3 regions of the Nocardia glycosmidis genome follow, and region 1 is predicted to be linked to each of the others. Evidence: riboswitches for the same ligand, from Rfam matches in the RefSeq annotation. Region 1 holds a riboswitch; each other region holds the start of a gene.
What was found. A riboswitch is a leader RNA that binds a small molecule or an ion and turns the genes downstream of it on or off. The one in region 1 is predicted to bind S-adenosylmethionine.

Region 1 (2,196 bases):
TATTTCACCCAGCTGACCGCCTTGTTGTCCTCCAGGAAGCGGGCAACCCGCAGTGCGGAGTCGACCGAATGGCGCACCCGCAGCGGCATGGTTTCCAGACCCTTCAGCAGGGTCCACGCGTTGAACGGGCTCAGCGCCGGACCGGTATGGCGCATCAGCGTTTTCACCGGCCCGTCGATGTAGTCCTGCGCGCCGAGAATCGCTCCGCCGAGTACCCGGCCCTGCCCGTCGATGTGCTTGGTGCCGGAGTAGACCACCACGTCGGCGCCGAGTTCGAAGCCGCTTTGCAGCAACGGTGTGGCGAAGACGTTGTCCAGCACCACTTTCGCGCCCGCGGCATGGGCCAGTTCGCTCACCCTACGGACATCGACCAGGGTCTGCATCGGATTGGCGGGCGTCTCGAAGAACACCGCATTGGTCGGCACCGACAGCGCCTGCTCCCACTGGTCGAGATCCTCGCCGTCGACGAAGACGGTCTCCACGCCCCAGCGCGGCAGGATCTCGTTGCACACCACGAAGCAGGAACCGAATAGGCTGCGCGCGGCGACCAGCCGGTCACCCGCGCCGAGCAATGCGCCCAGCGCGGTGAACACCGCCGACATGCCGCTCGCGGTGGCGAAGCACGCTTCGGCGCCGTCGATCAGCCGGATCCGCTCCTCGAACATGGCGACCGTCGGATTGCCGTAGCGGGAGTAGACGAAATGCTCCGCCTCGCCGGTGAACGCGGCCTCGGCGGCTTCCGCGCTCTCGTAGACGAAGCCGGAGCTCAGGTACAACGCCTCGGAGGTTTCCTCGAAGCCGGAGCGCCGCAGTCCGCCCCGCACACCGAGCGTCGCGGGACCGACACCCTCGGGCAGGGGCTTGTCGAACGCGCCGCCGGTGATCACGACTGCCGCCAGGGCAGTCCGAGGGCGCGCCAGCCGGCGCCGCCGCGATGCCCGAACCCATCGAGCGGACCCTCGAAGCCGTCGAGCACGTTGTAGGAGGTGTGGTAGCCGGCCGCGGTGGCGGCGATCGCCGCGCCGACCGAACGCTGGCCGGAGCGACAGAGGAACACCACCGGCGTGGCGGGATCGTGGTTGTCGAGTGCCTGCCGCAGTTGCTCGACGAAGGCCTCGTTGCGCGCGCCGGCGGAGTCGACCCACTCGATCAGCACGGTAGGCCGATCGATCGAACTCGTGTCGGGGACGCCGACAAACCGCCATTCGGCTTCCGTCCGCACGTCGACGAGAACGGTTTCGGGATTGTCGCGCAACAGTTCCCATGCCTGCTGGGGGGTGATGTCACCGGCGTAATTGCTCATCTGCTCCTCCTGCGAATCCGCACTTGCCGCGCCCGCGTCTTCGAGCACGGCCCGGTCGTCACCCGGAGCACCCCACCGCGGAGGAGGGTTGCCGACCAGTAATGCCGGGGCTTGACACTGGTTCTCATGACCTTCGACTGAGATTGCACCGAGCCGGGTCACCGTGTCAAACGGTGGCTCACACTGCGCGAACGCTCAGGTGCAGACCAACCACTTGGCGCCGGATCTGGTGAGGTTCCACGTCTTGGTCGTCTCCGTGCCGTCTGTCACCGTGGTCACGGTGGCCTTGCCTTTGTCGCCGTCGACGATCGGGGGATCGATTTTCCTGATCTCGACTGACTTTCCGGCGCCGGACTGCCCGGCCAGCGGCGAACGGGCGGCGTCGAAGCCCTGGCATCCGGTACCGGGCGCCGGCACCGTCTCGGTGCCATTGGCGCCCTCGACGAAGTTGCGGACGGCCGCGGCGATGCGGTCGGAATCTGTGACATTTTTCTCAGCAGGCGACAGGACTCCGCCGAGCACGATCGCGCCGAGCACGATCGCCGCGATCACCGCGGCCGCGATGAACGGGATCGCGGAAGGCTGGTCGGTCTGATCGACCTGGATGATGTCGTCGTCGTCCGCGGTCGGCCGCTGCTCGGTCATGGCTCGATGATCCCTGGTCGGCGGGGTTATCGGGCGCTCGGCCCCACCGGAAAGGGGGGAGTCGCCGCCGGGACCCCAACAGCCGCTTCAGACCGAACGAGAGCGGGTATGCGCCGATTGTGAGGTTCTATGGCATCCACGGGGTTCACGCACCGGCTCGAGGCGCGATCGAGGGTCCCGATAGAATCGCGGGACGGCAGCCTGCTGTGATAGCGAATCGGCAGCTCGTCGCCGCGGCGAACGGAGCA
Region 2 (2,196 bases), on a different contig from region 1:
TGATCCAGGCATCGTCGCCGGGGGTGGGGAGCGTCGACCAGGTTTCCCCACGTTCGTGCTGTTCCGCGGCACGGATACCCGCGGCCGTGGTCTCGATGCCGTCGGCGGTCACCAGCGCGGTGACCTGGGCTTCGCCGAAGACCAGCTGGGCCCGCTCGTCCGGGTCGTCGGCGTCGACCGGCACATAGGCCGCGCCACTGTAGAGGACCGCGAGAATGGTGACGTAGAGTCCGCGGGTCCCGGAAGGCATCCGCACCCCGACCCGGTCACCGGGGCGTACGCCCGCTGTGGCGAGGCGGGCCATGGTCTGCTCGACCTCGACCACCAAGTCCAGGTAGGTCAGCACCACCTGGCCGTCGTCGATGGCCGGGGCGTCGGGATGTGCGAGCGCGGTAGCGGTCAGGATGTCGACCAGCGTCCTGGCCTGCGGCGCATGCTCGCCCCGCAACAACGGACGCTGCGGCGCGTCGACCTCTGTTCGGAGCACGGTGCCCACCGAACCTTCCATCGATCTGCCTCACACTTTCCGTTGTCGCGCCATAGTTGGGTTACCAAAGGGCGGGTTACCAAAGGGCGGGGTTACCAAAGGGCAAATGCCGCGATTGGCCAGTTGTCCACGGTACTGGGTTTGCTTCGGCAGCGCCCAGCGGCGCTGCGCGAACGGGGAATGTCGCTGCGCTCGACAAGGGGTGAACACCATGGATTCGAGATCGGCTGCTTGTTGTTAGCTGGATGAGGGCTGAGCGTCCGGCGACTCGTGCGCTGTGACATCGCGAATCGGGGCGCGACGGGCTGCGAACAGGTAACGCTTGGTTTTGCTTTCCGCAAAAGCGCGGGCCGCTGTGGTTACCTGGGCACCAGGGACGATCGTTCGGGTTACCGGGTGCTGCTGCGTATTTGCTGTATTTGTTCGGTCGTAGCGTCGTCGGAGACGAGATGCCGGGCCTGCTCCGGCCGGCAGCGGTGGCGCGGATGTGTTCAGGGCAACAGCCGCGTGCCGGCTTCGATGGCGAACAGTGCTCGTAAAGCGAGGTCAGGGGTGCCGGCCCGGCTCGTGAGTCTGCGCGCGGACGCACGGACGTCGGGCAGGTCCCGATCGGTATGTGCCGGCCTGGGATTGGTACCCAGTTGACAGCGCTGGGGCGCTTCTGCCAATCTCGGGTCAGGTCATGAGTACCAGCGCTAAGCCCCGGCTTGCTGGTCGGCAACCCTCCTCCGCGGTGGGGTGCTCCGGGTGACGACCCGGCCGCCGCCCAACCGGGCGCGGCAAGCGCGGACTCGACGAATCATTCGATCGCGGTCCTAGAGCCGACGGGATTCACGTGATGACTAGTGTTGTCGATACCACCTGTGCCGCATTCGCCCGGGTCTCGGGCGACGAACTGCTGGTGCCGCTCGTGCAGGGCGGAACCGCGAGCTACGCGAATTTCGACTATGCGGCGAGCGCGCCGGCATTGGCGCAGGTTACCGACCGCGTGCAGCAGTTGCTGCCGTTCTACGCGAGCGTGCACCGCGGCGCGGGTTACGCTTCGCGGATCTCCACGGAGTGCTACGAGGCCGCCCGCGGATCGGTAGGCAAGTTCCTCGACGCCGCACCGGATCACGTGGTGGTGTTCACGCGCAACACCACCGACTCGCTGAACCTGCTCGCGTCCTGCGTGCCCGGCGACACGGTAGTGCTCGATATCGAGCACCACGCCAACTTCCTGCCGTGGACCAGGCGCGGCCGCCGCGTCGTGCAGGCGGCCGACACGGTCGAGGAGACCGTCGGCCGGCTGGTCGCCGAGTTGTGCAGCAAGCCCGCCGCGTTGCTCGCGGTGACCGGCGCGTCGAACGTCACCGGGGAGGTGCTGCCACTGGAGCGGCTGGCCACCATCGCGCACCAGTGCGGCGCCCGGATCTTGGTGGACGCGGCGCAGCTGGCGCCACATCGTCGGATCAGCCTGCGGGACACCGGAATCGACTATCTAGCCTGTTCCGGTCACAAGCTGTACGCGCCCTTCGGCGCGGGTGTGCTGGTGGGCAAGCGGGATTGGCTCGATGCGGCGCAGCCCTATCTGTCCGGCGGCGGGGCGGTTCGGGAGGTGAGCACAACCGAGGCCGAGTGGGCCCCCGCTCCGCAGCGGCACGAGGCCGGGTCGCCGAACGTGCTCGGCGCCGCCGCGCTCGCCGCCGCGTGCGACGCGCTGTGTGCCA
Region 3 (2,196 bases), on a different contig from region 1:
CCCGGCCACGGCGGGCGCGAGCCCGAGGGTCGTGTTGTCGAGGCACAACGCCGCCGCGGCCGGATACGCGAACGGCTCGATGCCGAGGCCGCGCAGCGCGTCGAGCGCGGAGTTGTAGATGCTCCACGGGTCACCGGGCGCCGCGGTCTGCGTGGCGCGGTCGGAGAACGCGGGGGCCGGGTCGTCCGGGGCCGCGCCGGCGGCCCCTGGTCCCGCGAGCGCGAGAGCGACCGAGCCGGTCACGACGGCGGACAACAAAGTCAGACTACGCAACGTGATCACGAAACCTCCTCATCGGCGGAACGATCGAGGGGCACAGTACTCCGGCAAACGCACGCAACAGCCGAGATTGCCAACAGCAATTCCACAGCAGTCCAGTTTGCCGGGATCTACGGCACCGGTCGGCCGCCACCGACAAGCTGTACGCCGCGTCCGGCCGCCGCTTCGGCTCCCCCCGGCACGCCGGCGATGATGCGACCGGGGACCGCACCGCTCTCATTCGGCAGCGCACGCCTGGCTACCAGAATTATCCGACGAATCCAGGCCCGACAAGATCTACGCTCACGCTGATTACTTCTCTTGTTCCAGAGTCCAGTTGCTCGGCATCATGATTCGGCTCGACCCCGACATCGGCCGGCGGGGGGTCGGCACCAACCATCCAGAGCGACCGAGAGACCTGGCTCGTCGACGTCGCAGCAACCCCCCGGTCACCGGGTGCGGGTGCTTCCGCCGGGACCGATGGAGGAACCGAAGTGATTATCGAGGACCTGGCATGGCGTGAGCGTGCCATGGACGCAGCCGCGTTCACGCTCAGGCCGGAACCGAGCGCCCGCGAGGTGCGGGCATGACCACGTCCGCCGCACCCGAAACCTCCTCGCTCGGCGATCCGGCCCCGGCCGGCACATCCGAGCCGCATCCCGCTCGAGCAGGTGAGACGCCTGAGGTAGCCAAGAGCCGGCACCCGTGGCGGTGGGTGGTCAGCGCTGTCGCGCTGGTTCTGCTCGCCCAGTTCGTGCACGGTCTGGCCACCAACCCCGGCTGGGATTGGCCGACGTTCGCGCAGTACATCACGGCGAAATCGGTGCTGTCGGCATTGCAAGTGACGTTGGAGCTGACCGTGTGGGGTACCGCGCTGGGATTCCTCCTCGGCACCGCGCTGGCGGTCGCCCGGCTATCGAACAATCCGGTATTGCGGGTGATCTCCTGGGCCTACATCTGGGCGTTCCGGGCCATCCCGCTGATCGTGCAGCTGCTGTTCTGGTTCAACATCGCCTATCTGTACCGGACGCTGTCGATCGGCATCCCGTTCGGCCCGGCGCTGTTCACCTTCGAGGTGAACGGCGTGATCAGCGGCTTCACCGCCGCCGTGATCGGATTGGCCCTGCATCAGGCGGCATATTCCGCCGAAATCATCCGCGCCGGATTCATCTCGGTCGACGCGGGACAGCTGGAGGCCGCCGCCGCACTGGGGATTCCGCGACTGCGGCAGTTCCGCACCGTCGTTTTCCCGCAGGCGATGCGCTCGATCCTGCCGAACGCGACCAACGAGGTGATCAGCCTGTTCAAGGGCACCTCGATCGTGTCGGTGATGGCGATCGCCGAGCTGTTCTACCAGGTCCAGGTGATCTATGGGCGCAATGGGCGGGTTGTGCCGCTGCTGATGGTCGCGACGGTGTGGTACTTCGTGCTCACCACCGTGCTCTCGGTGGCGCAGTATTACATCGAGCGTCACTACGCCAAAGGCGCGCACCGCAATCCGCCGCCTTCGCCGCTGCAGCGCGCGTGGCAGAAGCTGCAGGAAGTCGCCGAGATCGGTTCCACCGCACCACGCGGAGCGACACGATGACCGGCACGCTCGCCGTCGAGGTTCGCGGCGTCCGGAAATCCTACGGGCCGCACCAGGTGTTGCGCGGCATCGATCTGACCGTTCGCTCCGGCGAAGTGGTCACGGTGATCGGTCCATCCGGCTCCGGCAAGTCGACCCTGCTGCGCGTGGTGAACCGCCTGGAATCACTGGACGCGGGAACTGTGCACATCGACGGCGAGCTGATCGGCTACCGCCTGCGCCGTAACCGGTTGCACGCGCTGCCGGACCGGGAAGTGCGCAAGCAGCGCTCCCGGATCGGCTTCGTCTTCCAGCAGTTCAATCTGTTCCCGCACCTGACAGTGCTCGACAACATCACGCTCGCACCGCTT

Region 2: another riboswitch for S-adenosylmethionine. It lies ahead of ACT86A_RS19915 (aminotransferase class V-fold PLP-dependent enzyme); the one in region 1 lies ahead of ACT86A_RS04065 (rhodanese-like domain-containing protein).
Region 3: another riboswitch for S-adenosylmethionine. It lies ahead of ACT86A_RS21535 (amino acid ABC transporter permease); the one in region 1 lies ahead of ACT86A_RS04065 (rhodanese-like domain-containing protein).

Annotation. Positions count from the first base shown of each region.
Region 1 is NZ_JBQWRH010000002.1:344,091-346,286, reverse strand. It holds gene ACT86A_RS04070 (O-succinylhomoserine sulfhydrylase) at 1-887, opposite strand, end outside; gene ACT86A_RS04065 (rhodanese-like domain-containing protein) at 884-1,303, opposite strand; SAM riboswitch class IV at 1,318-1,435, opposite strand; gene ACT86A_RS04060 (Rv0361 family membrane protein) at 1,499-1,948, opposite strand.
Region 2 is NZ_JBQWRH010000015.1:170,224-172,419, reverse strand. It holds gene ACT86A_RS19920 (Pls/PosA family non-ribosomal peptide synthetase) at 1-508, opposite strand, end outside; SAM riboswitch class IV at 1,166-1,279, shown strand; gene ACT86A_RS19915 (aminotransferase class V-fold PLP-dependent enzyme) at 1,326-2,196, shown strand, end outside.
Region 3 is NZ_JBQWRH010000018.1:30,148-32,343, forward strand. It holds gene ACT86A_RS21530 (hypothetical protein) at 1-282, opposite strand, end outside; SAM riboswitch class I at 652-745, shown strand; gene ACT86A_RS21535 (amino acid ABC transporter permease) at 845-1,846, shown strand; gene ACT86A_RS21540 (amino acid ABC transporter ATP-binding protein) at 1,843-2,196, shown strand, end outside.